2 regions of the Serratia odorifera genome follow, and region 2 is predicted to be linked to the other one. Evidence: predicted binding sites of a transcription regulator. Region 2 holds the regulator's gene; the other holds the start of a gene.
What was found. The regulator ArgR, encoded in region 2, controls arginine synthesis, uptake and breakdown. The targets are predictions, from matches to a motif close to ANTGAATAAAAATACANT.

Region 1 (15,049 bases), on a different contig from region 2:
AACCGTCCGCCCCAAAGTGCCATAATCTTGCTCCTGAATATTTTATGCTTGTCGCTCAGAACATCGGGGGCGCAACAGCGTGCGCCCCTCAACGTCACCGCCGAGAAAACTTACTTTTTCTTTTCGTTCAGCGCACGGATGCGTGAAGACAGTGAGAACAGACGGATAAAGCCGCCGGCATGGCTATGATCGTAAACTTCGTCTTCGCCGAAGGTGGCGAACTCTTCCGAATACAGGCTGTTGGTGGATTTCTTCTGAATCGCCGTGACCTGACCCTTGTACAGTTGCAGCACTACTTCACCGTTAACCTCTTCCGCCAGCGCTTCGGCCGAGGCCTGGATGGCACGACGCAGCGGCGCAAACCAGCGACCGTCGTAAACGACATAGGACATTTCCAAGCCCAGCTGTTCACGCCATTTGAAGCTGTCACGGTCCAGAACCAGCTGCTCAATGCCACGCAGCGCCGCCACCATGATGGTGCCGCCCGGGGTTTCGTAGCAGCCACGGGACTTGATGCCCACCAGGCGGTTTTCCACGATGTCGATACGACCAACGCCATGTTTGGCGCCCAGCACGTTCAGTTTTTCCAGGCACTGGTACGGCGTCAAGGCTTCGCCGTCCACCGCCACCACGCGGCCTTTTTCGACGGTGATGGTGACTTGCTCAGGCTGGTCCGGCGCGTCCTGTGGATCGACAGTCCATACCCAGCAATCTTTGTTCGGCGCGTTCCACGGGCTTTCCAGTACGCCGCCTTCGGTGGAGATATGCCAGGCGTTTTCGTCACGGCTGTAGATCTTTTCCAGCGATGCGGTGGTCGGAATATTGCGCTCTTTCAGGTAATCCAGCAGCGCCTCACGGGAACGCAGATTCCATTCACGCCACGGCGCCACCACTTTCAACTGCGGCGCCAGCGCGGTGTAGGTGGTTTCGAAACGCACCTGATCGTTGCCCTTGCCGGTCGCACCATGGCACAGCGCATCGGCGCCTACTTTCAGCGCCAGCTCAACCTGCGCCTTGGCAATGATTGGCCGCGCCATCGAGGTTCCCAGCAGATAGGTACCTTCATACAGCGCGCCGGTCTGCAGCACCGGATAAACGTAATCGCGAATAAACTCTTCACGCAGATCGACCACATGGCATTCAGAGGCACCGGATTGCAGCGCTTTTTGCTCAACGCCTTCCAGATCGCCGCGCTCCTGGCCAATATCCGCAACGAAAGCGACCACTTCACAGCCGCCGTAGTTTTCTTTCAGCCACGGAATGATGGCGGAAGTATCCAGGCCACCGGAGTACGCCAGAACGATTTTTTTGATGCCTTGGTTTTGCATGTTGTTGATTCCTTTTTAATTCTTGATTTAAGCGAGGATCCGGGTGCCGATAGACTCGCCGTTAAACAGGGCCGGAAGTTTTTCCGCATTGCGCCAGCTGGCGATATCTACCGGGCGGCCAAGGGTACGGGCTGCATCCAGCGCCGCGTTCACCTTCACCACCATACCATCGGTAATAATGCCTTGTGCGATCAGCTGTTCCGCTTTTTGCGCCGTCATTTCTGCAATACGCTGGCCTTTGCCGTCGAGAATACCGCTGACGTCCGACAACAGGATCAGATCGGCGCCCAGCGTGGCGGCCAGCGCCGTCGCGGCCTGATCGGCGTTCACATTCATCAGTTGCCCTTCGGCGGTAATGCCGATCGAACTGATTACCGGCAGATAACCGGCCGTCAGCAAGGTCTGTACCAGCAGCGGCGAACCCGGCTGCGCGTTGCCAACGTGGCCCAGCGCCGGATCGAGCTGAGTCACGGTAACGCTGCCGCCATCCGCCAGGCTCAGGCCGACCGCATTGATTTGATGCTTCACCGCCCATGCCAGCAAGGTCTTGTTGGCGGTGCCGGCCAGCGCGCCGGTAATAATGTCAATTTGATCGGCCGGAGTAACCCGCAGACCGTTTTTCTTCACCACCGGCAGGGCAAGCTGCTTCATCAGCTCATCCACCACGCAGCCGCCGCCGTGAACGATCACCAACGGACGTTGATACTGGGCGCGATAGCTGTCCAGCGCGGTAAACAAACGCTCCAGCGCTTCTTCGCTGTCTAATAGCACGCCACCTAACTTGATAATTAACGGATTCATCGCTGTTTACTCACGCTGATTTAAGGAGTGACTGGGTTTCCGGGAACCCAAAACGAATATTAAGGCACTGCACCGCCTGTGCGGCCGCGCCTTTCAACAGATTGTCTTCTGCCGCCACGGCGATCAGATGCTCGCCCTGCACCGCGAAACCGATATCGCAGAACGGCAGACCAACCACCGCCTTCAGCGCCGGCACGCCGTTGGCATACAGCCGCACCAGCGGTTTGTCGTGATAGGCGGCCTGGTAAGCGGCCGCTACCTGCTGGGCGCTTACGCCGGCCTTCAGGCGACAGGTGATGGTGGCCAAAATACCACGTGGGAAATTCCCCAAATGTGGCGTAAAGATGACCGGCGTCCCCAGGTGCGCGACGATTTCCGGCTGATGACGGTGGTTGAAGAGGCCATACGGCTGCAGGCTGACTTCACAAAAACTGGTATTCACACTGGCCTTGCGCCCGGCACCGCTGACGCCGCTGGTGGCGTTGATCACCGGCCACTGATCGAGATTCAGCAACTGCTGTTCGAGCAACGGTTTCAACGCCAATTGGGCGGCGGTCGGGTAGCAGCCCGGCACCGCGATCAACTGCGCCTGTTTGATATGTTCACTCTGCCATTCCGCCAGTCCATATACCGCCTGTTCCAGCAAATCGGCATGTTGATGTTCGAAACCGTAATATTGCTGATAAAACTCGGCGCTCTGTACGCGGAAGGCGCCGGACAGATCGAACACCACGCAGCCGGCAGCCAGGAACGCCGGTGCAATGTCATGGCTGACTTCATGGGCGGTGGCCAGGAACACCACGTCGATGCCTTTGGCCGCTTGTGCAACGTCAACCAGCGGCTGCAGCGGCAGATCGACGATACCTTTCAACTGGGGATGCAGATCGGAAAGCAATTTTCCTGCATCTGCACTTTGCGCTGAAACCGCTAAAGCGGTTATGTTCATATGTGGGTGGCGATTCAGGTAAGCCGTGAGCTCTGCTCCGGCATAGCCGCTGGCACCAACAATCAGCGTATTCAACATGTGGCCTTTCACCTTATAAACGTGCAATGTGGTCGCTTGCGACCCCGGTAGCAGGGCTCACTCGCGTTGTTACGCCGATCGCCCACGTGGGTGAGCGTTGATGTTTTTATAAACATCCGGGCTTCGGGTTCCCTTACGCTCCAGCTTACTGTATTTTTATTCAAAATAAATGCATGAATATTGATACTATCCTAACCAAAGGCTGTCAACAGTGAAGATGAAATTACCTCCATTTATTGAGCTGTACCGGGCGTTGATCGCCACTCCTTCGATCAGTGCCACCGATGGCGCTCTCGATCAGAGTAATGAAGCATTAATCAACTTGTTGGCCGGATGGTTTAGTGATTTGGGCTTCCGTGTCGACGTGCAGCCGGTACCGGACACCCGCAACAAGTTCAACCTGCTGGCCAGTATCGGCGAAGGCAGCGGCGGCCTGCTGCTGGCCGGCCACACCGATACCGTGCCCTACGATCAAGGGCGCTGGACGCGCGATCCGTTCACCCTGACCGAACACGACAACAAGCTGTACGGCCTCGGCACCGCCGACATGAAGGGATTCTTCGCCTTTATTCTCGATGCAGTACGTGACATTGACGCCAGCAAACTGACCAGACCGCTGTATGTGCTGGCCACCGCCGACGAAGAAACCACCATGGCCGGTGCGCGCTATTTTGCCGCCTCCAGTCAGATCCGGCCGGATTTCGCCATTATCGGCGAACCGACCTCGCTGCAACCGGTGCGGGCGCACAAGGGGCATATTTCCAATGCGATTCGTATCACCGGACAATCCGGCCACTCCAGCGATCCGGCGCGCGGCGTCAATGCCATCGATCTGATGCATGAATCCATTGGCCATTTAATGGAACTGCGTAACACCTTGCAGCAACGCTATAACAATCCAGCCTTTGCCGTGCCGTATCCGACGATGAACTTTGGACATATCCATGGCGGCGATGCGGCTAACCGTATCTGCGCCTGCTGTGAATTGCATATGGATATTCGCCCGCTGCCGGGCATGACGCTGGATAACATCAACGAACTGCTGCACAGCGCGCTGGCGCCGGTCAGCGAACGCTGGCCAGGACGCTTGACCATTGACGAACTGCACCCGCCGATCCCCGGCTATGAGTGCCCAACCGATCATCATATGGTCGCGGTGATCGAAAAGCTGCTGGGCTCGCGCACCGAAGTGGTCAACTATTGCACCGAGGCGCCTTTCGTACAGGAAGTCTGCCCGACGCTGGTGCTGGGACCGGGTTCAATCAATCAGGCCCACCAGCCTGATGAATACATTGATACCGCCTTTATCGAGCCGACGCGCAAGCTGTTGGGCCAATTGGTCGATCATTTCTGCCATCAATAAACCAGAGAAATGATAGGGGCAATGTCTTATCATGCCCCTACCTATAAAGGCGTAGAACGCTCGCGTGATAAGCCAGACTGATAACCCGCGGGGCGTAATTAAATTTCAGAAAAAGCGCCGATTTTGATGTTTTTTTGCTAAAAATAGTGTCAATTGACCATTGGACAGGCACGCGATTGCATGGAACAGGCGCCCTTCGCCTCACGCGTGAAATTTACTTACAAGATAAAAATCATATCGAAATGGGTCAGGGGTTATATGAACGAACAATATTCGGCAATGCGAAGTAATGTCAGTATGCTCGGCAAATTGCTCGGCGAAACCATTAAAGAAGCGCTGGGTGAGCATATTCTCGATCGCGTTGAAACCATCCGTAAGCTTTCCAAATCGTCACGCGCCGGCAGCGAGGCGCACCGTCAGGAATTGCTGAACACGCTGCAAAACCTGTCCAACGACGAACTGTTGCCGGTGGCGCGCGCCTTCAGCCAGTTCCTCAATCTGACCAACGTCGCCGAGCAGTACCACAGCATTTCGCCCAACGGCGAAGCGGCCAGCAACCCGGAAGTGTTGACGCAGCTGTTCAGCCGGCTGAAAGACAAAAAGCTCAGCAATAAAGCGCTGCAGGATGCGGTAGATCAGCTGTCGATCGAACTGGTGCTGACCGCGCACCCGACGGAAATCACCCGCCGCACGCTGATCCACAAACTGGTGGAAGTGAATAGCTGCCTCAGCCAGCTTGACCACAACGACCTGGCCGATTACGAACGCAACAAGATCATGCGCCGTTTGCGTCAGTTAGTTGCCCAATCGTGGCATACCGACGAAATTCGCCACAATCGACCGACGCCGATCGACGAAGCCAAATGGGGCTTTGCGGTAGTGGAAAACAGCCTGTGGGAGGGCGTCCCGGCCTTCCTGCGCGAACTGAACGAGCAGTTGGAAAACACCATCGACTACCGCCTGCCGGTGGAAGCGGTGCCGGTGCGCTTCACCTCCTGGATGGGCGGTGACCGCGACGGTAACCCGAACGTCACCGCCGAAATCACCCGCCACGTGCTGCTGCTGAGCCGTTGGAAAGCCTGCGATCTATTCACCCGCGATATTCAGGTGCTGGTTTCCGAACTGTCGATGACCGAATGTACACCGGAACTGCGCGAGCTGGCCGGCGGTGACGCGGTACAAGAACCGTATCGTGAAATCATGAAACGCCTGCGCAGCCAGTTGATGAGCTCACAGGCGTACCTGGAAGGCCGCCTTAAGGGCGAACGCATGCTACGCCCGCACGACCTGCTGGTGAACAACGAGCAGCTGTGGGAGCCGCTGTACGCCTGTTATCAATCGCTGGTGGCGTGCGGCATGAGCATCATTGCCAATGGCCAACTGCTGGATACCCTGCGCCGCGTGCGCTGCTTCGGCGTGCCACTGGTGCGTATCGACGTGCGTCAGGAAAGCACCCGCCATACCGAAGCGATCGCCGAACTGACGCGCTATCTGGGGCTGGGCGACTATGAAAGCTGGTCAGAAGCGGATAAACAGGCATTCCTGATCCGCGAGTTGAATTCCAAGCGTCCACTGGTGCCATTGAAGTGGCAACCAAGCGCGGACACTCAGGAAGTGCTGGAAACCTGCCGGGTGATTGCCGAAGCGCCAGAGGGCTCGATTGCCGCCTACGTGATTTCGATGGCGCGCACGCCATCCGACGTGCTGGCGGTGCATCTGCTGCTGAAGGAAGCCGGCTGCCCGTTCGCGCTGCCGGTCGCCCCGCTGTTCGAAACCCTCGACGATCTGAATAATGCCGACGACGTGATGACCCAGTTGCTGAATATCGACTGGTATCGCGGCTTCATTCAGGGCAAGCAAATGGTGATGATCGGCTATTCCGACTCGGCCAAGGACGCCGGCGTCATGGCGGCATCATGGGCGCAGTATCGCGCGCAGGATGCGCTGATCAAAACCTGCGAAAAAGCCGGGGTCGCACTGACGCTGTTCCACGGGCGCGGCGGTTCTATCGGCCGTGGCGGTGCACCGGCGCATGCCGCGTTGCTGTCCCAACCGCCGGGCAGCCTGAAGGGTGGCCTGCGCGTTACCGAGCAGGGCGAAATGATCCGCTTCAAATACGGCCTGCCGGAAGTCACCATCAGCAGCCTGGCGCTGTATACCGGCGCCATTCTCGAAGCCAACCTGCTGCCACCGCCGGAACCGAAGAAAGAGTGGCGTACGCTGATGGACGAGCTGTCCGACACCTCGTGCAAAATGTATCGTGGCTACGTGCGTGAAAATCCGGACTTCGTCCCCTACTTCCGCGCCGCCACACCGGAGCTGGAGCTGGGCAAACTGCCGCTGGGCTCACGCCCGGCCAAGCGCCGCCCGAACGGCGGCGTAGAAAGCCTGCGCGCCATCCCCTGGATCTTCGCCTGGACGCAGAACCGCCTGATGCTGCCCGCCTGGCTGGGCGCCGGCGCCGGTCTGCAAGAAGCGGTGAAAGCCGGCAAGCAGGATCAGCTGGAGGCGATGTGTCGCGACTGGCCGTTCTTCTCGACGCGTATCGCCATGCTGGAAATGGTGTTCGCCAAAGCCGATTTGTGGCTGGCGGAATATTACGATCAGCGCCTGGTAGACAAGTCTCTGTGGCCGTTGGGCAAACAGCTGCGCGATCAGCTGGACAGCGACATCAAAGTGGTGCTGACCATCGCCAACGACGATCACCTGATGGCCGATTTGCCGTGGATTGCTGAATCCATCGCGCTGCGCAACGTCTATACCGATCCGCTGAACGTTCTGCAGGCGGAGCTGCTGCACCGCTCACGTCAGCAAGAGGAAAACGGCCAGCAAGACGCACGCGTCGAGCAGGCATTAATGGTCACCATCGCCGGCGTCGCCGCCGGGATGCGCAATACCGGCTAAGTTGGCAAGCAGGAGGTGCGATGGCACCTCCTTTCCTCGTCTTTCCAACCGCGATAAAAAAAGCGCTGTTTATACAGCGCTTTTTTGCATCGTTCATCTATCTATCAGGCCGCCGCTATTGGCCGCACGCCCAGCGTATGGCAAATCGCATAGCTCATCTCGGCGCGGTTCAACGTATAGAAGTGGAAATCCTTTACGCCTTCGCGGCTGAGGATCTTCACCATATCCATCGCGATGTTGGCACCGACCATTTTGCGTGTTTCCGGGTCATCATCCAGTCCTTCGAACATACTGGTCATCCAGCTCGGCACCCGTACGTTGGTCATGGTAGCGAAACGTTGCAACTGCTTGAAGTTGGATACCGGCAAAATGCCCGGTACGATCTCCACGTCGATGCTGGCGGCCACGCAACGATCGCGAAAACGCAGGTAACTTTCCACGTCGAAGAAAAACTGCGTGATGGCACGGTTGGCACCGGCGTCAATCTTACGCTTCAGGTTAATCAGATCCGCCTGGGCGCTTTTGGCTTCCGGGTGCACTTCCGGGTAGGCCGCTACCGAAATGTCAAAATCCCCGACGTCTTTCAGCAGCGTCACCAGATCGGTGGCATACATTTCCGGTTTGCCACTGCCCGGCGGCAGATCGCCACGCAGTGCCACAATGTGGCGAATACCGCTGTTCCAGTAATCGCTGGCGATAGCGCGCAACTGCGCCGGTGAGGCATCGATACAGGTCAGGTGCGGCGCCGCATCCAGCCCGGTACGATCCTTAATCCCCTTGATGATGCTGTGGGTGCGATCGCGCTCACCGGAGTTTGCGCCATAGGTGACGGAGACAAATTTGGGTTTGAGGCTGCTCAAACGATCGATCGACTGCCAGAGGGTGTCTTCCATTTCGCTGGTACGCGGCGGGAAAAACTCGAACGATACGTTAATCTGGCCGTTTAATTCCGCCAGGCTTTGGTTCAGCGCTTCTCGCTGGTTTGCGTGGAAAAAACTCATACCCTGTCTGCCTCTCGTCGATCGCTGTTTTATTTCATTTTAATAAGCGTCTATACGTTTAGACGTCTAGATAGAAAATGCCGCAAGTTGGCTAAAGAGTCAACAGGAAAATTGGGGCAATAAGATGATTAATCCTCATCGGCTAGGCGAGAGAATTTCACGATCGAGGATTGAGTACCGGGCGCCGCAGGCAGCGCCCAGAGACAGACTACGCACAGAGCGCGGCAAGCCGCGCTCGAGGGATTACAGCAGCTGTGCCAAACGATTGAGATCCGACTGCAGCGCTCCGGCGGTGACATCACGCCCGGCGCCCGGCCCGCGGATCACCAACGGGTTATCACGATACCAGCGGCTTTCAATGGCAAACACGTTGTCGCACGGCAGCAGCGACGCCAGCGGATGCTCTGGTCGCACCGCCTCCACCCCGACGCGCGCCTTGCCGTTGGCATCGAAGCGTGCCACGTGGCGCAACACCAGCCCCATTTCACTGGCGGCCTCAAAGCGTTGCAGCATCTGCTGATTCAGCGCATCGCCATTCTCAAAGAACTGATCGACCGAGCCCTGTTCGGTACCTGCCGGCACCAGCGATTCCACCCGCACCTGATTCGGTTCGATGTCATAACCGGCCTCTCGCGCCAAAATCACCAGTTTGCGCATCACGTCCTGTCCGGAAAGGTCAACGCGCGGATCGGGTTCGGTCAGCCCCTGCTGCCACGCCTGATCAACCAGTTCGGTAAACGGCACCGTGCCGTCGAATTGCAGGAACAGCCACGACAGCGTACCGGAGAAAATACCACTGAGCGCCAAGATACTGTCGCCGCTATCACGCAGATCGCGCACCGTGTAGTTCACCGGCAAACCGGCACCCACGGTAGCGTTATACAGCCAATGGCGGCCGGTTTTTGCGAACGCGTCGCGAATCTGGCGATGGGTATCGCTGCAGGACGCGCCGGCCAGTTTGTTGGCGCTAATAACATGGAAACCGTAACTGGCGAAATCCAGGTACTGATCTGCCAGGTTTTCACTGGCAGTAACGTCAAGCACCACCAGATCGTCGAACGGATGAGCACGCATCCACAGAAACAGCGACTCTTCGTCCAGTTCCTGCGCTTCGTCATCGAAAAACGCCAACGCGCGGCTGGCATCCAGTCCGTCGTAATTGAGCAGACTGCGACGACTGTCCACCACCCCGGCCAGAATGAATTCAAAACCGGTACGGGCAGACAGGTTTTTTTGTTCACGTGCGAACAGTTCCAGCCAGCGCGAACCAATATTGCCTTTGCCGAACAGCACCAGGCCGATGCGCTTTTCCGCCCGGAACAGGCTCTGGTGCAGCCCCTGGATCAGCAAGCCGGTCGGCCCCTGACGCAGTACCGCCACCAGGCTGATGCCGTCTTCCGCCTGCCAGATAAACTCCACCGGCTGATCTTTCAACTGCTGATAGAACCGATGGCTGTGCAGCGGGTTCTTACACACGCCGGCACCAACCAGCGCCACCAGCGCCAGCCCTTCCCGCAGTTGCAAGGTCCCCGGCAACGCCGCTTGCTGCAAAACGCGCAGTACGCTACCGGCCACTTCTGCGGTATAGCACAGCTGAATCAGGCTGCGATCGGTGTGGATGCCAATCGACAGCGGTTTGATCTGCGCGCGTTTCAGCACCAGATCCAGTTCTTTTTGCGCCAGCTTGAAATCATGCTGGGGTGCAACCGTCAGCTCGATCAGGCAGACGTCATCATGGCTGGTGACGATTTTCGCGCCAGTGCCCGAGGCCAGCACCCGCTCAATGCGCGTAGAGCCCTGCTCCGGTTGATAACTGCAGCGCAGTTGCAGATCGATATCACTGCCGGATACCGGTTGCAAAGTACGGGTGTGCAATACCGGTGCCGCCAGGCGCGCCAGTTCGCTGGCCTCGTCCAACCGCAACAGCGGCAGCAGACAGGCGTCTTTCACTTTACGCGGATCGGCGCTGTACACCCCGGCGACGTCGCTCCAGATAGTGACCCGCTCAACGCCGGCCAAGGCGCCGATCTGCGTGGCGGAATAGTCACTGCCGTTGCGCCCTAACAGCACGGTTTCACCGGCGTCGTTGCGCGAAATAAACCCGGTCACCACCAGGCGTCGGCCCGGATGCTGTGCCATCAACTGCTGCAATAGCGGGTAGGAGCGTCCTTCATCCACCTGCGGCTGCGCCGCACGTTCGGCGCGCAGAAAATCGCGCGCATCCAGCCAGGCCGCTTGCATATCCAGTTTCTTCAGCACTTCCGCCATCAGGCGCGCCGACCAGATTTCACCGTGCCCCACCACTTCGGCGTAGGTCACGTCATCGACGTTGCCGTCCAGCAGCACCGCCAGACGCTCCAGATCGTGAATAAATGCCGCAATCAACGGCTCGGCGGTTTCCGGCGGTAACAGGCCGCTAATCAGCTCGCTATGGTAGCGGCGCAGCGCCTGTTGAACCTGATGCGCGGAAAGGCGATCGCTCTGGCTCAGCTTGAGCCAGTTAATCAGTTGGTTAGTGGTGCTGCCGGCCGCCGATACCACCATCAGATCGCCCGGCTGGCTGTATTCGGCCATAATTCCGGCCACCCGCAGATAACACTTCACATCCGCCAGGCTGCTGCCGCCAAATTTGTGCAGTTGACGCCCGCTGACCGGCCCTGCTACCGCAATTGCATTCATGCTTACCTCGTTGCCGCCGCCTGGAAAGCGCGTTCCAGATCGGCAATCAAATCTTCACTGTCTTCAATACCCACGGAAATACGCAGCAGGCTTTCGGAAATGCCAGCCGCCGCTCGCGCATCCGCCGCCATGCCGGCGTGGGTCATGGTCGCCGCATGCGAGATCAGGCTTTCCACCCCACCCAGCGATTCCGCCAATGTGAACAACTCCAGAGCCGACAGGAAGCGGCGCAGTACTGCCTCGTCCCCGTCCAGCTCAAAACTGAGCATCGCACCAAAACCGCGTTGTTGCCGGCGCGCAATCTCATGGCCTGGGTTTTCCGGCAGGGAAGGATGATACAGCTTTTTGACCAAAGGTTGCTGCTGTAAATAACCGACAATCGCATCGGCGTTGTGTTGCGCCGCCTTGATGCGCGGCGACAGCGTGCGCATACCGCGCAGCAGCAGGTAGCTGTCAAACGCGCCGCCGGTGACGCCGATATTGTTCGCCCACCACGCCAGCTCCACCGCCAGCTCGGCGTCTTTGGCAATCACCGCGCCGGCAACCACGTCGGAGTGACCGTTAAGGTATTTGGTGCAGGAATGAACCACCAGATCCGCCCCCAGCGCAATCGGCTGCTGCAGCGCCGGGCTGAGGAAGGTGTTATCCACCACCGCCAGCGCACCGGCGGCATGCGCCGCCTGACAGATGGCGGCAATATCCACCACCCGCAACAGCGGGTTGCTCGGGCTTTCGATCAGCACCAACTTTGGTTTTTGCGCTAACGCCTGTTGCAACGCAGCCTCGTCGCTCTGATCGACAAACAGCACCCGATAGGCGCCACGCTTGCTCAGGCTGTCAAACAGCCGATAGCTGCCGCCGTAGCAGTCGTGCGGTGCCACCAGCAGATCGCCGGGTTGCAGTAGTACCGTCGTCACCAGATGGATCGCCGACATGCCACTGCCGGTCATCACCGCACCAGCACCGCCTTCCAGCTCGGCCAGCGCACGCTGTACCACGTCACGCGTCGGGTTGCCGCGCCGCGAATAATCATGGGCTCGCGACTGGTTAAAGTCGGTGAAGTTATAGGTGCTGGACAGATGAATCGGCGGAACAACGCAGCCAAACTGTTGGTCATCGTTCAGGCCGCTGCGCACGGCGATGGTGGCGGGTTTACGCGTCATTAGGGGGCTCGGCTCTCGAATACGGTGAATGAGGCCTAAAGATTAATCGCAAGAAGGATGGACGTCAATACATCTGGACATCTAAACTTCTTTGCGTATAGATTGAGCATCGGCATAATACCCGCTAAAATTATAGCGATTTGATATGACGTTAAGATGTTGTTGCGCTAAGCATAGTCTAAAGCTATCGATCGACAGCAATCAGTGACTTTGGTCGCGTAAAGTTGACATTTATTTAGTGAGAACAGTGAAGATCGGGCATAATTAGCCGGTTTTTAGAATTTTGTAATTTTTCTGACAAATTTAAGGTGTCCCATGGCTGAGTGGAACGGCGAGTATGTCAGCCCTTACGCTGAACACGGTAAAAAAAGCGAGCAAGTAAAAAAAATCACGGTATCCATTCCGCTGAAGGTTCTTAAGATCCTCACCGATGAACGGACCCGTCGCCAGGTGAATAACCTGCGCCACGCCACTAACAGTGAATTACTGTGCGAAGCGTTCCTGCATGCCTTTACCGGCCAGCCGCTGCCGAACGATGAAGACCTGCGCAAAGAGCGCAACGATGAAATCCCGGAAGCCGCGAAAGTGCTGATGCGCGAACTGGGTGTGGATCCCGATACCTGGGAATATTGAATGCCGTCTGCCAACGCAGGCGACAAAAACAAAAAAGGCGCCTGAGGCGCCTTTTTTATCGGACGATAAGAAATCTTATTTCTTAGCGCCTGGTACGCTGAAACGCTTGTTGAAGCGGTCAACGCGGCCACCGGTAGCAACGTCACGCTGCTTGCCAGTGTAGAACGGGTGGCATTGACCACACACGTCCAGGTTCAGATCGTGACCCACTGTAGAGCGGATAGTGATCACGTTACCGCAAGAGCAGTTTGCAGTAACAACGTCGTATTTTGGGTGGATACCTTGTTTCATGGGGAAACCTCAGTTAAGGCCGTGTCGCTATCCAGCCCTGTTTCGCCAGACACCACACGTGATTGATGATAATTTTTTGGTATCGAATTATACCAAAGGCGGCAAATTATACAGAATAATATCACCCGCGCAATCGGATCCGTACATTTGAACGGCTAGCGTGTAAACTAGCCGACAATCTTTACCTCCTGGATGACCTCATGCCCGTTGTTCACGTTGCTTTACCGGTTCCCCTCGCTCGTACCTTCGACTATCTGTTGCCGCATGGCGTGCAACCGGTCATGGGTGCACGCGTCAGCGTTCCCTGGGGACGGCAACGCTCGATCGGCATCGTAACCGGCTGCAGTGAAGCCAGCGAGGTACCGCTGGAAAAACTGAAGCCGATCGACAGCGTCATCGATCACACCTCGCTGTTTTCACCCAGCCTGTGGCGTATTCTCAACTGGGCCAGCGAGTACTACCACTACCCGCTTGGCGAAGTGCTGTCTCATGCGCTACCGATCCTGCTGCGTCAGGGCAAACCCGCAGAGGCCGCCCCGCTATGGCAATGGTTCGCCACCGAGCAGGGGCGCGCCACCCCGCCGGAAAGCCTGAAACGCGCGCCCAAGCAGCAACAGGCGCTGGCTGCGCTACTGCAGCGGCCGGTTTACCGTCATCAGGTCAGCGAACTGGAACTGAGCGAGCCTGCGCTCCAGGCGCTGCGCGCCAAGGGGCTGGTTGACCTGCGTGCTCAGGCCGTCGCCACACAGGACTGGCGGCGCGATTTCGCCGTGTTGGGCGAGCGACTGCGGCTGAATACCGAGCAGGCCACCGCCGTCGGTGCCATACGCAGCGAGGATCAACAGTTTGCCGCCTGGCTGTTGGCAGGCGTCACCGGATCCGGCAAAACGGAAGTCTATCTCAGCGTGCTGGAAAACATTCTGGCCAAGGGCCGCCAAGCGCTGGTACTGGTGCCGGAAATCGGCCTGACGCCACAAACTATTGCCCGCTTTCGCGAACGCTTCAATGCGCCGGTCGAGGTTCTGCACTCCGGCCTCAACGACAGCGAACGTCTGGCGGTATGGCTGCGGGCGCGCAGCGGCGAAGCGGCGATTGTCATCGGCACGCGCTCTGCCCTGTTTACGCCGTTTGCCCGCTTGGGCGTGATCATCATCGACGAAGAGCACGACAGTTCGTACAAACAGCAGGAAGGCTGGCGCTATCACGCACGTGACCTGGCCGTGTTTCGCGCGCACGCAGAAAACATTCCGATGGTGATGGGCTCCGCCACCCCAGCGCTGGAAACGCTGCACAATGTGCAGTTGGGGAAATACCGCCAGTTAAAATTAACCCAGCGCGCCGGCAACGCCAAACCGGCGGCGCAGCATCTGATTGACCTGAAAGGCCTGCCATTGAAAGTCGGCCTGTCGCAGCCGTTGTTGAAAAGCATGCAGCATCATCTCAAGAACGGCAATCAGGTCATGCTGTTCCTCAACCGTCGCGGTTACGCGCCGGCGTTGCTATGCCACGAGTGTGGCTGGATAGCCGAATGCCAGCGCTGTGACCGCTATTACACGCTGCACCAGAATCATCGCCAACTGCGTTGCCACCACTGCGACAGCCAGCGCCCGGTGCCGCACCAGTGTCCACAATGCGGCTCAACCCACCTGGTATCGGTCGGCGTCGGCACCGAGCAGTTGGAAAATGAACTGGCGCCGCTGTTCCCGGACACGCCAATTACCCGCATCGATCGCGATACCACCAGTCGCAAAGGCTCGCTGGAACAGCATCTGGCGGATATCCACCGCGGTGGCGCACGTATTCTGATCGGCACCCAGATGCTGGCCAAGGGGCACCACTTCCCGGACGTCACGCTGGTGGCG
Region 2 (15,049 bases):
TCGCGTTCACTGCATACGCTGAACCAGATCCTGGGGGAAGAGCTGGGGTCGCTGGCCAACAGTTCCAACCTGACGCTGCGTGCACGTACCGCAGCATCGTTGGCGGTGCGCCAGCGCGAAACCGGCCAGATTGAGGTGTCTGACGCTACGGTAGGCCGTATCTACGGTTATCTGAACCAGTCGCAGCAGGAGATGGCGCGCTTTATCCGCGTTGGTACGGTGACCGAACGGGGCAAAGCGTTATCCAAACGCCTGCAGGCCAGCTATCAGGCCTATCAGGAACAGGGCGTGAGGCCAATGGCAGACGCCATCAAGGCCGGTGATATCGCCGGTTATTATGCCATTCAGGAAACGCGCATCTCAACGTTGAGCATTGCGTTTGAAAACGATCTTGGCGAGTTTCGCAGCTTTGCCATGCAGGTCGGCCAGCAGCGGGTGGACGAGGCAGAAGGCAATGCCAGTACGCAAATTGTGTTGATCGTGGCGGCCGGCGTACTCAGCGTACTGCTGGCAATAGTGGCCTGGTTCGCCCTGCGGGTGATCATTCTGCGGCCGCTGGATGTGTCGATCGCCGAGCTGGAACAGATTGCCAATGGCGATCTGACTCGCAACATTCACGGCGGGGGCACCACTGAAATGGGGCGCCTGGCACATGCCATGCAGCGCATGCAGCAATCGCTGGCGCTGTCGGTGAGCAAAGTGCGTGACGCCAGTAGTCAGATTGATATTGGATCGCGTGAATTGGCTGCCGGTAACGTGCATTTGGCGCAACGTACCGAAGAGTCTGCCGCGTCGCTGGAGGAAACCGCCGCCAGTATGGAACAGCTGACCTCGACGGTCAGAATGAACGCTGAAAATGCCCAGCAGGCCAACCAGTTGGCGCTGAGCGTGTCTGACATTGCCGATCGCGGCAGCCAGGTGGTCGGTCAGGTCAAAGATAAAATGCAGGCGATTACCGACAGTTCGCGCCGCATTGCCGATATCATCAGCGTGATGGACGGTATCGCGTTTCAGACCAATATCCTGGCGCTGAATGCGGCGGTGGAAGCCGCGCGTGCCGGCGAGCAGGGCCGTGGTTTTGCCGTGGTGGCCGGCGAAGTGCGCAGCCTGGCGCAGCGCAGCGCGCAGTCGGCCAAAGAGATCAAGGGGCTGATTGAAGCATCGCAAAATCGGGTGCAGGAAGGCGAGCAAATGGCCGAGTCTGCCGCAAAAACCATGAACGGCATTGCCGATGAGGTCGGACGGGTTACGGCCTTGATGCGCGAGATTTCAGCGGCGACCCGCGAGCAGAGCAGCGGTATCGAGCAGGTCAACGTCGCGGTGGCGCAGATGGATCAGGTGGCGCAACAGAATGCTGCACTGGTGGAGGAATCCGCCGCGGCAACGCGTTCACTGGAAGAACAGGCGCAGGCGCTGGCGCAGAGCATGTCGGTGTTCAAGGTGTAATTGGGCATTCGCGCAGGGCCGTTCGGCGTTGACGGCGGCGTGCGGTAGCGCGGCTTGACATGATCGTCAGGGAGAATATCGGGCCGGACGAGCCGGCCCTGAATGGGGCTTTATTCGTCCGGGTATTCGGCGATAAAGCGTTCCGCGTCTTCCACCATGGATTTGGTGCCGACGAAGAATGGTGCGCGCTGGTGCAGTTTCTGCGGGGTAATATCCAGAATACGGTTTTTACCGTCGCTGGCTTTACCGCCGGCCTGCTCGGCCAGGAACGCCATCGGGTTGCATTCATACAGCAGGCGCAGTTTGCCTTGCGGGTGACTGGCGGTGCTTGGGTAGATATAAATGCCGCCTTTCAGCAGGTTGCGGTGGAAGTCGGCAACCAGCGAACCGATATAGCGTGAGGTATACGGGCGCTGAGTGGCTTCATCCTGCTCCTGGCAGTATTTGATGTACTTCTTCACTCCGAGCGGGAACTTGATGTAGTTACCTTCGTTGATCGAATACATATTGCCGGATTCCGGGAAGCACACTTTCTCGTGAGAAAGGCAGAATACGCCGAGAGACGGATCGTAGGTAAAGGCGTGTACGCCATAACCGGTGGTGTACACCAGCATGGTGGAGGAGCCATAAACCACATAACCGGCTGCGACCTGGGCGCTGCCCGGTTGCAGGAAATCTTCTTCGGTAACAGGCGTACCGACGGGGGTGATGCGACGATAGATAGAGAAAATAGTACCGACAGAGACGTTGACATCAATGTTGGACGAACCGTCCAACGGATCCATCAGCACCACATATTTGGCATTTTCAGCACGCTCGCCGTCGAAAATCACGATTTCGTCTTCTTCTTCGGACGCAATCCCGGCAACTTCACCGCGCGCTTTCAATGCGGCTTTCAGTTTTTCGTTCGCGTACAGGTCCAGTTTCATCTGAACTTCGCCCTGTACGTTGGAAACGCCGCTGGTGCCTAGAATATCCACCAGACCCGCTTTATTGATGTCGCGGTGGATGATTTTAGCGCCCAGCTTGATTGCGGAAAGCAATGCAGTCAGTTCGCCGGTGGCGTGAGAGAAGTCGTGCTGTTTCTCGACGATAAATTCGCCTAACGTTTTCATGACACAATCCCTGAATCTACGGATGGATAGCGGTTTGTTAACAAACCGCCAACGTTTTCGCTCAGCAGTGTAGCCCAAAGCATTGCGCCATTCATAGGCAAATCCATTTCTTCTGGACGATTCTGAGCGTTAGAATAAGCGCACATTCGACGTACTCAAATGAGAAACCTATGCGCATTCACATTCTTGGCATCTGCGGCACCTTTATGGGTGGGCTGGCCATGTTGGCTCGGTCGCTTGGACACGAGGTTACCGGTTCCGATGCTAATGTCTATCCTCCGATGAGCACGCTGTTGGAAAACCAGGGGATCGATTTGATCCAGGGGTACGATCCGGCACAGTTGGATCCGGCGCCGGACATGGTGATCATCGGCAATGCCATGACGCGCGGCAACCCGTGCGTGGAAGCGGTGCTGGAACAGGGGATCCCCTATGTATCCGGCCCGCAGTGGCTGCACGATCATGTGCTGCGCGATCGCTGGGTACTGGCCGTCGCTGGCACCCATGGCAAGACCACCACCGCCGGTATGGCCACCTGGATCCTTGAAGCCTGTGGTTATCAACCGGGCTTCGTCATCGGCGGCGTACCGGGCAACTTTGAGGTGTCTGCTCGCCTGGGCGGCAGCCCGTTCTTCGTGATTGAAGCGGATGAATACGACTGCGCCTTCTTTGACAAGCGCTCGAAGTTCGTGCACTACAGTCCGCGAACGCTGATCATGAACAATCTGGAGTTCGATCACGCCGATATCTTTGACGATCTGAAGGCGATTCAGAAGCAGTTCCACCATCTGGTACGCCTGGTACCGGGCAAAGGCAAGATCATTCTGCCGGACAACGATCCGCACCTCAAACAGGTGATGGCGATGGGATGCTGGAGCGAACAGGAGCTGGTAGGCGAAGAAGGCGTCTGGCGCGCCAATAAACTGACCGCCGATGCCAGCCGTTATGAGGTGCAGCTCAACGGCGAAACGGTGGGCGAGGTCAACTGGACGCTGGTGGGTGAACACAATATGCATAATGGCCTGATGGCCATCGCTGCGGCGCGTCACGTTGGTGTGCTGCCGGCAGACGCCTGCCGCGCGTTGAATGATTTTATCAACGCGCGTCGCCGTCTGGAACTGCGCGGCGAAGCCAATGGCGTCACGGTGTATGACGATTTCGCCCATCACCCGACGGCGATCCTGGCAACGCTGGCGGCGTTGCGCGGCAAGGTCGGCGGTACCGCACGCATCCTGGCGGTGCTGGAACCGCGCTCCAACACCATGAAAATGGGTATCAACAAGAACGAACTGGCGCCGTCGCTGGGGCGGGCCGACGAAGTGTTCCTGTTCCAGCCACACCATATTCCCTGGCAGGTGGCGGAAGTGGCCGAAGCCTGTGTACAGCCGGCCCATTGGAGCGCCGATGTGGATACGCTGGTAGAGATGGTGGTGAAAACGGCACAGCCGGGCGACCATATTCTGGTGATGAGCAACGGAGGTTTCGGCGGTATTCACGACAAGCTGTTGACGGCACTGGCCAACAAGCCGGCCGCACCGCAAGGTTACTGACAGACAATCGGGGGGCGCCGTCACCCCGACGATCGTAATGACAGGGCCGCTTGCGGCCCTTTTTTACACCCATAAAAAAGCCCCCGCGAGCGGGGGCAATGGGGTTCGTCGGATAGGACGACGAGGGGTTTCTTCAAAGAATTCGCGTTGACGTCAAACTCGGCAGTGGCAGTGACGAGGGTAATCAGTTCGGTAACGCGTTCTCTGAATTGTTATTTGTAAATTTCGGCCGTCGCGTGCCAGTTGCCATTTTCGTAGGCTTCGATAACGCGATAGGCTTTGGCGCCTTGCTTGTCGGCTTTGTCAGACAGCGCCTGACGAATGTCGGAAGGGGAGCCGGTCACACCGCTGGCAGTAATGGTACCGATGGTCTGCATGTTGCTGGCTTGTGCATTGTCCACCAGCGTAGCGGCGCTGGCACCGAAACTGACGGCTGAGAGCAGGCTGACCGCAGCGAGAGTGATTTTCATGTTCATGTTGGTGGTCCTTGAGGTATCCATCCCGGCCAGGAAGGGCTTGCTAGCGTTTTTTATTCTTGAAGGCCGTGACAGGTACTGCTGTTTTCCAGAGATTTATTGCCCGTTGTCGGGTAATGCCGGTACTGCTGACTTACTTATAGATTTCTGCGGTGGCGTGGTAGTTGCCTTCGTTACGCGCTTCAATCACACGGTAAGCGGTCGCGCCTTGGGCATCCGCTTTGGCAGACAGCGCTGCGCGAATATCAGACGGTGCGCCGGCAACGCCGCTAACGGTAATGGTGCCTGCGGATTGCAGTTTGGTTGCCTGATCTGCGCTAACGGATTGTGCTGCAAATGCACCGAAAGAAAGCATGGATAGAACGCCTAACGTCATTACTGTAGTTTTAACTTTCATGATTTTGCCTCTTAGAATTCTTTTGTCAGTTCGCATGAACTGTGATTTACGTCACGGAAATGAGTATACATCTAGTAACGCGAAAAATTAATAGTTAGCTAACAGTTTCTTGTGAAACTTACGCATAATATTGATTATTTTTTATATCCAAATGGAATAAAAAGCGCTCATAAAACACACTTTTATTGTTAATTAGATGTAATTTCAACAAGCTAAGTGCTTTTGACCAAAAGTGCGGAAATTAATAGCAGGTATCACTAGTTACGGATAAATGTCATGGAAATGTGTCGCAGGTGGGGTGTTGTGCGGCGTTATACGTGGTAGTCGAGAGGGGGAATGTGCCGGCAACGTAAAGCGGTGGTTAAGCAAAAGCTAACAAAACGCGGCGGAGAGCCGCATTTTATTAGCCATGGCGATCACAGTTCCTGCTCGAACAGCGTCAGGATAGCTTCATACAGTTGACGCGCGCTGAAGGTGTTGGCCGGGGTAACAAAAATGGTGTCATCACCAGCAATGGTGCCCAGTATGCCTTCGGATTTGCCCAACGAGTCGAGTAAACGGGCAATTAACTGTGCTGCACCCGGGCTGGTATGGATAACGACCACCGCATCATTGTGGTCGACGTCCAGTACCAGATTCTTCAGCGGACTGGAGGTGGTCGGCACGCCCAGTTCGGCTGGCAGGCAGTAAACCATTTCCATTTTGGCATTGCGTGTACGCACCGCGCCGAACTTGGTCAGCATGCGCGACACTTTGGATTGGTTAATGTTTTCGAAGCCTTCTTCCTGCAGCGCCAAAACGATCTCGCCTTGCGAGCTGAATTTTTCTTCTTTCAATAACGCTTTAAACGCCTTGATCAGATCTTCCTGCTTTGCGGGATTACGCATTTTGCACCGGTGAATGTTAACAATAGAGTTCATTATTATGCATATAAATGAATTTTTATGCAATAAGGCAGTGTCCGGAAAAATCAAAATAGCCCGGACAATAAGGAAAGGGCGGCATTTTAACAAAATCCGTATCTCATGAATATGCCCATTTCACCCAGGGGGGAAAGCTGCCTCCCCGGTAAAGAAAATGTTATTAAAATGATGTTGTTCTGATGTTGTGTAAGGGTGTAATGTAACGGCCGGTTAACTTGCTCGTGAATAACCTCGCACTATTTTCGATTAGTGTGCGCTATGCCCTTAATGCGTAAGCTATTTAATCTAAAATGTCCGCGATCGAGGCCATTTTGTTGCGCCAGCTCTCAATCCAACTGTTAAGAGATTGTTTTAAAAGGTGTAATAATCTAAGGTCCGTACCCAGAAATTCACGGCGCTTTTATATTTAAGATAATAAAGGAGTATAGGATGAAAGTTGCAGTTCTCGGTGCTGCTGGCGGTATCGGCCAGGCCCTCGCCCTTCTACTCAAAACCCAGCTTCCTTCAGGTTCTGAACTCTCCCTCTACGACATTGCCCCAGTAACCCCAGGCGTTGCCGTCGATTTAAGCCACATCCCAACCGCAGTGAACATCAAAGGCTTTGCCGGCGAAGACGCAAAACCTGCCTTGCAGGGTGCGGATGTAGTACTGATTTCCGCTGGTGTGGCGCGTAAACCAGGGATGGATCGCTCCGATCTGTTCAACGTCAACGCCGGCATCGTGCGTAACCTGATCCAGCAAGTGGCGGAAACCTGCCCGAAAGCCTGCATCGGCATCATCACCAACCCGGTGAACACCACGGTTGCCATCGCGGCCGAAGTGTTGAAAAAAGCCGGTGTGTATGACAAGAACAAACTGTTTGGCGTCACCTCGCTGGATATCATTCGTTCCAACACCTTCGTGGCCGAGTTGAAAGGCAAAAAGCCGGAAGAACTGAACGTGCCGGTAATCGGTGGCCACTCGGGTGTGACCATCCTGCCATTGCTGTCCCAGATCCCTGGCGTTACCTTCAGCGAGCAGGAAGTTGCGGACTTGACCAAGCGTATCCAGAACGCAGGTACCGAAGTGGTTGAAGCAAAAGCCGGCGGCGGGTCTGCTACGTTGTCCATGGGCCAGGCTGCGGCACGTTTCGGTCTGTCTCTGGTACGCGCGCTGCAGGGCGAGCAAGGGGTGGTGGAATGCGCCTATGTAGAAGGTGACGGCAAATATGCCCGTTTCTTTGCACAACCGCTGCTGCTGGGTAAAAACGGCGTGGAAGAACGCAAAGACATCGGTACCCTGAGTGCGTTCGAGCAAAAAGCGCTGGAAGAGATGTTAGACACGCTGCGCAAAGATATCGAGCTGGGCGAGACTTTCGTCAACAAGTGATCGCTTGCTCTGAGTAAACTCTTGTTAGGCCGCCGGACAGCGTTCCGGCGGTTTTTTTTGCCCGCAATTACGATTTCATCCGCGATTTGCGATCCAGCAGCTGATGAGTATCGGGATCAAAATAGCGGCTCGGCCAGATTTCCGCCGGATGGATGCTCAGCGCATCGGCAATCAGCCATTCTCCCTTCGGCCATGGGCGCGACAGGGCATTTGCCAAGGTGGACGAGCTTAAACCGGCGCGTCGCGAGACCGCTGCCAGCGTAGTGCCTCTCTTGCGTAATGCGGCAATAACGTCTGCCGGATGCCAATCCTGACTCCTTGAATTCATGTTTTCATTCCTTTTTTTGATTAGTCAAAGTTCCGTTAGTGGTATAACTAACAGGCATGTATTAATCGTTCGCACAACATGAAACGCTTAGACGGAAACCAGAATACCATTGTTTTCTGAAAATGGCGGAATGGTTTCCTAAAAATGCGTTGACCACATAATTTCCCAGAGAAAAAGGTTATGAAAAACGAGTGGTTTGCCGCCAAGGAGCTGATAGGCATCGCAGGGTTACCGTCCTCACCACAGGGAATCAATCAAATGGCTCGCCGTGAGGGATGGGTTAGCCGTCGTCGCAAGGGTGTCCAGGGTAAGGCGGTGGAGTATCACATCGACAGTCTGCCATTGTCGGCGCGTAATTTACTGATATTGCAAGAAGAGCCAGCCGGTTATCAGGTTGAACGCAACGATTCGTTGGTGGTGTTGATCGAATGTTTCCGCCGCATGACGGAAAGCGAGCGCGAACGGTTATTGACGTTTTTGATGCGGGAAGGCATTGGCAGCCTGTTGGCGCGCATCAGCGATGAGGCTACCGCTGATGCGATGACAGGCCCGGATAGCGAGCCTGAGAAACGATAGGGAAACCCCGTTGCTAGAAATCCCGTTGCACCGCCAGATGCGCCAGGCCTTCCAGCGCGTCACGGAACGGTGATTGCGGCAGGACATGCAGCGCAGCGATAGCCTTGTCTGCTTCTTCTTCCGCCCGCTGGCGGGTATAGCTCAGCGAACCGCACTGTTCCATGGCTGTCAGCACCGGTTCCAGCAAATGCCGGCCGTTGCCCTGCTCGATGGCGCCGCGAATCATCGCCGTCTGCTGCGCATTACCGTGGTGCATGGCGTGCAGCAGCGGCAGCGTCGGTTTGCCTTCATTCAGATCGTCGCCGGTGTTCTTGCCCAGCGTGACGCCGTCAGCGCTGTAATCAAGCAAGTCGTCAATCAATTGGAAAGCGGTGCCGAGATAGCGGCCATAATCCTGCAGCCCCTGTTCCTGTGCCTCTGTGGCGCCGGACAAAATGGCGGAAGACTGTGCGGCAGCTTCAAACAGGCGCGCGGTCTTGCTGTAGATCACCCGCATGTAGCTTTCTTCGGTAATGTCCGGATCGTGCACGTTCATTAATTGCAGTACTTCGCCTTCGGCAATCACATTGACCGCCTCCGACATCAGCGCCAGCACCCGCAGCGATTCCAGACTGGTCATCATCTGAAATGCGCGCGTATAAATGAAGTCGCCCACCAGCACGCTGGCGGCGTTGCCGAACGCCGCGTTGGCGGTTGCCTTGCCGCGGCGCATATCGGACTCATCGACCACATCGTCATGCAGTAAAGTAGCGGTGTGGATGAACTCGATCAGCGCAGCAACGGTAATGTGCTTGTCACCCTGATACTGCAACGCCCGAGCTGCCAGTACGGCGATCATCGGGCGAATGCGTTTACCGCCACCGCTGATAATGTAATAGCCAAGCTGATTGATGAGCGTGACTTCGGAATTCAACTGTTCAAGAATTGTTGCGTTCACGGCCGCCATATCCTGCGCGGTTAACTCGGTAATTTGTTCTAGGTTCATTGTATTGTTTTCAGCTGTGTTTCTCTTCACCGCGTTGAGATCGCTGCTCACATCGGTACATGGCGGTAACTGTTCCTTGATTGTACTTGAAAAACGCCTCAGATAAACGCCAGGAAAGAAACTGTGCTTTTTTTCTTCTTTTTTCTGCTTCAGGCCGGATTCTGCTCTTGTCATGTGCTGTATTTTTGCGTAGAATTCGCGCCCTATTGTGAATATTTATAGCGCGCTCTGTACTACACGGTTGAGCACGCGGAAAGCGGAGTTTTATATGTACGCGGTTTTCCAAAGTGGTGGTAAACAACACCGAGTAAGCGAAGGTCAGACCGTTCGCTTGGAAAAGCTGGACATCGCAACTGGTGAAGCGGTTGAGTTTGACCAGATTCTGATGATCGCTAATGGCGAAGATATCAAAATCGGCGTTCCTTTCGTCGATGGCGGCAAGATCAAAGCTGAAGTCGTTGCTCACGGTCGTGGCGAGAAAATTAAGATTGTTAAGTTTCGTCGTCGTAAGCACTACCGTAAGCAGCAAGGCCACCGTCAGTGGTTCACTGACGTCAAAATCACCGGCATCAGCGCTTAAGTTAGGAGAGCGGATTAATGGCACACAAAAAGGCTGGCGGCTCGACTCGTAACGGTCGCGATTCTGAAAGCAAACGTCTGGGCGTTAAGCGCTTCGGCGGCGAAGCAGTACTGGCAGGCAGCATCATCGTTCGTCAGCGCGGCACCAAATTCCACGCTGGTACCAACGTGGGTTGCGGCAAAGACCACACTCTGTTTGCTTTGAAAGACGGTAAAGTCAAATTCGAAGTTAAAGGCCCGAGCAATCGTAAATTCATCAGCATCGACGCTGAATAATTTTCCGAGCCTTACTAAATAGATGTAAGCCCCGCAATTCGTTGCGGGGCTTTTTACATTTATACCCGGCATATTCAGGTTGCAGGCGCGCCAACAGCGCCCGAAACTCGCTTCAGGCGATTGCGGGCCACGGGTTGGTACGCCGTATCAATCGGTCTACGACCGAATTGACGCTTCTTGCGATGAGGGTATAGGGCTGTGCAGCGGCCCGACAGCGCGCAGGCAAAAATCACGAATGGAAACAAAACAGCAGGTCGGTATTGGCATTTTTCTGGCGGTGACCACGGCGGTTTGCTGGGGGGCATTGCCGATCGCCATGAAGGAAGTGTTGCAGGTGATGGAGCCGTTTACCGTCGTCTGGTATCGCTTTACCATGGCGGCCATCGGGTTGGGTCTGATTCTGGCGGTGCGCGGCAGGTTGCCGCCGCTCAAGATGTTCCGCCAACCGCGCTGGCTGCTGTTACTGGTGATTGCCACCGCCGGGTTGCTGGGGAACTTTGTGTTCTTCAGCTCTTCGCTGCAATACCTCAGCCCGACGGCTTCGCAGGTTATCGGCCAGCTGTCGCCGGTCGGCATGATGTTTGCCAGCGTGTTGATTTTAAAAGAGCGGATGCGTATTACCCAGGTGATTGGCGCCTTGATGCTGATTTGCGGGTTGATGCTGTTCTTTAACGTCAGCCTGATCGAAATCTTCACCCGCCTGACGGATTACACGCTTGGCGTGCTGTTGGGGGTGTGTGCGGCAATGGTCTGGGTCACCTATGGCGTTGCGCAGAAAGTCTTGCTGCGTCGATTGGCCTCGCCGCAGATCCTGGTAATGTTGTACACTTTATGTGCAATCGCGTTGTTCCCATTGGCGAAGCCGGCAGTTATTTTCCAGCTCAGCAGTTGGCAATTGGCCTGTCTGCTGTTTTGCGGTGCCAACACGCTGATTGGCTATGGTGCGCTGGCGGAAGCCATGGCGCGCTGGCAGGCTGCGCAGGTGAGTGCGTTAGTAACGCTTACTCCGCTGTTTACCCTGCTGTTTTCAGATTTATTGGCGTTGGCCTGGCCACAGGTATTCACCGCACCGACGCTCAATGTCGTCGGTTATGTCGGTGCTTTCGTGGTGGTCGCCGGCGCCATGTTTTCCGCAATTGGTCACCGGTGGTGGCCGCGACGGGCAGAACCCCGCCTGGTTGCTCCTCTAAAGCAACCCGGTGAATGATTTACGGAGACGGTAAATGAAGTTTGTAGATGAAGCAGCGATTTTGGTCGTTGCAGGTGATGGTGGTAATGGTTGCGTCAGCTTCCGCCGCGAAAAATATATTCCGAACGGCGGCCCAGATGGCGGTGACGGCGGCGATGGCGGCGACGTTTATCTGCTGGCGGACGAAAACCTGAACACGCTGATCGATTACCGCTTTGAAAAATCTTTCCGCGCGGAGCGTGGCCAGAACGGTCAGAGCCGTGACTGTACCGGGAAGCGCGGTAAAGACGTTATCATCAAGGTTCCGGTGGGCACCCGGGTGAAAGATCAGGGCACCGGCGAGATCCTCGGCGATATGACGCGCCACGAGCAGCGTCTGATGGTCGCCAAGGGCGGTTGGCATGGCCTGGGCAACACCCGTTTCAAATCCTCGGTAAACCGTGCACCGCGCCAGAAAACCAACGGTACGCCGGGCGAAGAGCGCGATCTGCTGCTGGAGCTGTTACTGTTGGCTGACGTCGGTATGCTGGGGCTGCCGAATGCCGGTAAATCCACCTTTATTCGCGCGGTTTCCGCCGCCAAGCCGAAGGTCGCGGACTATCCGTTTACTACGCTGGTGCCAAGCCTGGGCGTGGTGCGTATGGACAACGAACAAAGCTTCGTCGTGGCCGATATTCCGGGGCTGATCGAAGGCGCTTCCGACGGTGCCGGTTTGGGTATTCGCTTCCTGAAGCACCTGGAGCGTTGCCGCGTATTGCTGCACCTGGTGGATATTGCGCCGATCGATGAATCCGATCCGGTTGAAAACGCCCGCGTGATCGTTAACGAACTGAACCAGTACAGCGAAAATCTGGCGCAAAAGCCGCGCTGGCTGGTGTTCAACAAAGTCGACCTGCTGGATGAGGAAGAGGCCGCCGAGCGTGCCAAGGCCATCGTTGAAGGCATGGGCTGGGAAGGCAAGTACTACATGATCTCTGCCGCCAACCGCGCCGGCGTCAACGCACTGTGCTGGGATGTGATGAACTTTATCAACACCCAGCCTAAAGCGATGGCGATCGAAGAAAGCGCGCCGGAAAAAGTGGAGTTCATGTGGGATGACTACCACCGTGAACAGATCGCTGAAGTGGAAGCCGAAGCGGACGATGACTGGGATGATGATTGGGATGAAGAAGACGACGAAGGCGTCGAGTTCATCTACAAGAAGTAATTACCGGTTGTCATGATTAAAGGGCCCTGCGTGATGCAGGGCCTTTTCTTTTGCGCGTCGGCGGGGTTATCAAGGCTTCAGCGCGTCGTTCGGCAGCCAGCACTGGGCATTTAGCCCGTGGCTGTCGCTACGGTTTTCCAGCGTCAAACGTCCCTGGTGCAGTTGTACTATGCGGATGACGATGTTCAAGCCCAGGCCGCTGCCGCCGTAGCGCTGATCCATACGGCGAAACGCCTGGGTGATTTCCCCGATCATGGTTTCCTTGATCCCCGGCCCTGCGTCGATCACCTGCAACAGATGCCCCTCAGCCTGCGGCGTCAGCCGTACCTGAATGCTACTGTTCTGCGGGCTGTAGCGGTGGGCGTTTTCCACCAGGTTACGCAACAGCAGCCGTAACAGCACCGGATCGCCACGGGTCGGCGCAACGGGCGGCAATTGCCACTCCAGGCGCTGCTGGCGCTGCGCCGCCAACTCGGTCAATTCTTCCTGCAATGGCTGGATAACGTTATCCACCCAGTCGAACCGCTGATAGTGGCCGCCGGCGAAGTTCTGCCCGGCACGTGACAGCATCAGCAACTGTTCGACCGTGTGCATCAGTTGATCGATACGGGCAATCAGCAAGGTGCTTTCCTTGACGCCCTGCTGTTCCATCAGCTCCAGATGCAGGCGGATACCGGCCAGCGGCGTGCGTAGCTCATGTGCGGCATCGGCAGTAAACAGCCGTTCTTGTTGGATGGTATTGTCCAGCCGAGAAAAGAGCTGATTGAGCGCGGTAGTGACCGCGACCATTTCGCGACTGTCGCTGTTGACGGGCAGCGGCGACAGGTTATCGGCGGAACGCTGCTCCAGACGCGTTTGCAACTGGTTGAGCGGCCGGATAATCCAGCTGATGGCCCAGAACGACGCCAACAGCGTCACCATCATCATGATCAGCGACGGTGCCAGTAGCGAAGCGATGGCTTCGGCGATTTCGTTGTCGACCCGCTCGGTGCGAACCTTGGCGGTCAGCGTTTCATCGACCAGAAAACCGATTTGCTCACGGCTTTCATGCCATAGCCATAAAGCGCTGATCAACTGGGTGACCAACAGGATCAACGCCAGCATCAGCAGCAGACGACGGCGCATGCTGATCATGGTAGGGATTCCAGACGGTAGCCAATGCCGCGCACGGTGCGGATACGATCCTTACCCAGCTTGCGGCGAAGATTGTGGACGTGTACTTCGAGGGTGTTGGAGCCGAGGTCGTCGTTCCAGGTGTACAAATCCTGCTGCAACAGCTCGCGATTGACCGTTTGCCCGGCGCGCATCATCAGGCGCGACAGAATGGCAAATTCCTTGGGAGTGACGTCCACCGGCTGTTGCTGTACATACACCTGCTGGCTGGACAGGTTTAGCGTCAGGTCATCGAGTTGCAACAGGTTGTCGCTGTGGCCCTGATAGCGGCGAATCAAGGCGCGTACCCGCGCCTTCAGTTCGACCAATGCGAACGGTTTGACCAGATAGTCGTCGGCGCCGGCGTCCAGGCCGTCGACGCGGTCTTCCAGCGCGTCGCGGGCGGTGAGGATCAGCACCGGCAGATCGATATGCTGACGGCGCCACTGGCGCAGCAGACTGGCGCCGTCCAAATCCGGCAGGCCCAAATCGAGGATCACCATGCTGTACTGACTGCTGACGATCAACGCATTGGCCTCGGCGGCGTTCAGGGCGCTGTCGCAGGCATAGCCTTCGCTGGCCAACGCCATGGCCAGACCCTGTAGCAGCAGTTCATCATCCTCAACGATCAGTAACTTCACCCTGGGCCTCGGTTATTGTGCTACTCAGTTATTTTGGTAAATATCCTTGTACAGCCGGCTTTCAAAACGCACCAGCGGGATACGACGTTGTCGCTGGTCTTCTGGCGGCACCGCATAGCCCGACAGATACTGTACGAAGGCCAGACGCTGACCGCTGGCGGTGGTGATAAAACCGGCCAGGTTGTACACGCCTTGCAGCGCCCCGGTTTTCGCCGATACCTTGCCGTCGACGCCGGCTTCGTGCAGACCGCCGCGATAACGCAAGGTGCCATCGTAACCGGACAGCGGTAACATCGAAATAAAGTTCAGCTCGCTGTCGTGCTGCGCGATGTATTGCAATGCCTGCATCATGGTGGCCGGCGCCAGCAGGTTGTGGCGCGACAGGCCAGAGCCGTCCACTACGATGCTGTTGCCAAGATCTACTCCCGCTTTCTGGCGCAGAACCTGACGCACGGCGTCGGCGCCTGCCCGCCAGGTACCCGGTACGCCGAAGCGTTCATGGCCGATGGTACGAAATACGGTGTCGGCAATCATGTTGTCGGACTTTTTCAGCATAATCTTCAGCAGATCGTGCAACGGCGCTGACTGGGTCTGCGCGATCACCGTTCCACTGATGCCTGGCTGTGTCTGGCGCTTCAGATGACCGTCAATCTGGATACCGGCCTGCGTCAGTTCGTCTTTTAAAATCGCGCCGGCATAGCTGGCGCCGTCCTGAATGGCGAAGGCCAGCGGCAAAGGGTCGCTGCGCTGCGTCAGACAGCCGGTCAGGGTAAAGCGGTTCAGCTCGCCCGGCACCACGTCCAGCTCGCAGTATTGCGCGTCTGACGAGCCTTTGGCCAGG

Region 1: a site for ArgR is predicted at 3,301-3,318, ahead of argC (N-acetyl-gamma-glutamyl-phosphate reductase). Genes of this name have one in related genera too.

Annotation. Positions count from the first base shown of each region.
Region 1 covers NZ_JBGMUT010000010.1:107,081-122,129, reverse strand. Annotated here, with positions in the region: gene argH (argininosuccinate lyase) at 1-23, opposite strand, end outside; gene ACCC84_RS19775 (argininosuccinate synthase) at 111-1,328, opposite strand; gene argB (acetylglutamate kinase) at 1,356-2,129, opposite strand; gene argC (N-acetyl-gamma-glutamyl-phosphate reductase) at 2,140-3,153, opposite strand; gene argE (acetylornithine deacetylase) at 3,371-4,516, shown strand; gene ppc (phosphoenolpyruvate carboxylase) at 4,775-7,420, shown strand; gene metF (methylenetetrahydrofolate reductase) at 7,525-8,421, opposite strand; gene ACCC84_RS19745 (bifunctional aspartate kinase/homoserine dehydrogenase II) at 8,665-11,100, opposite strand; gene metB (cystathionine gamma-synthase) at 11,103-12,263, opposite strand; gene metJ (met regulon transcriptional regulator MetJ) at 12,579-12,896, shown strand; gene rpmE (50S ribosomal protein L31) at 12,972-13,187, opposite strand; gene priA (primosomal protein N') at 13,388-15,049, shown strand, end outside.
Region 2 covers NZ_JBGMUT010000009.1:40,361-55,409, forward strand. Annotated here, with positions in the region: gene ACCC84_RS18770 (methyl-accepting chemotaxis protein) at 1-1,446, shown strand, start outside; gene fbp (class 1 fructose-bisphosphatase) at 1,557-2,561, opposite strand; gene mpl (UDP-N-acetylmuramate:L-alanyl-gamma-D-glutamyl-meso-diaminopimelate ligase) at 2,732-4,111, shown strand; gene yhcN (peroxide/acid stress response protein YhcN) at 4,324-4,587, opposite strand; gene yhcN (peroxide/acid stress response protein YhcN) at 4,721-4,984, opposite strand; gene argR (transcriptional regulator ArgR) at 5,401-5,871, opposite strand; gene mdh (malate dehydrogenase) at 6,337-7,275, shown strand; gene ACCC84_RS18805 (helix-turn-helix domain-containing protein) at 7,343-7,603, opposite strand; gene ACCC84_RS18810 (DNA-binding protein) at 7,784-8,179, shown strand; gene ispB (octaprenyl diphosphate synthase) at 8,193-9,164, opposite strand; gene rplU (50S ribosomal protein L21) at 9,433-9,744, shown strand; gene rpmA (50S ribosomal protein L27) at 9,762-10,019, shown strand; gene ACCC84_RS18830 (DMT family transporter) at 10,255-11,226, shown strand; gene cgtA (Obg family GTPase CgtA) at 11,243-12,415, shown strand; gene pmrB (two-component system sensor histidine kinase PmrB) at 12,485-13,549, opposite strand; gene pmrA (two-component system response regulator PmrA) at 13,546-14,208, opposite strand; gene dacB (serine-type D-Ala-D-Ala carboxypeptidase) at 14,233-15,049, opposite strand, start outside.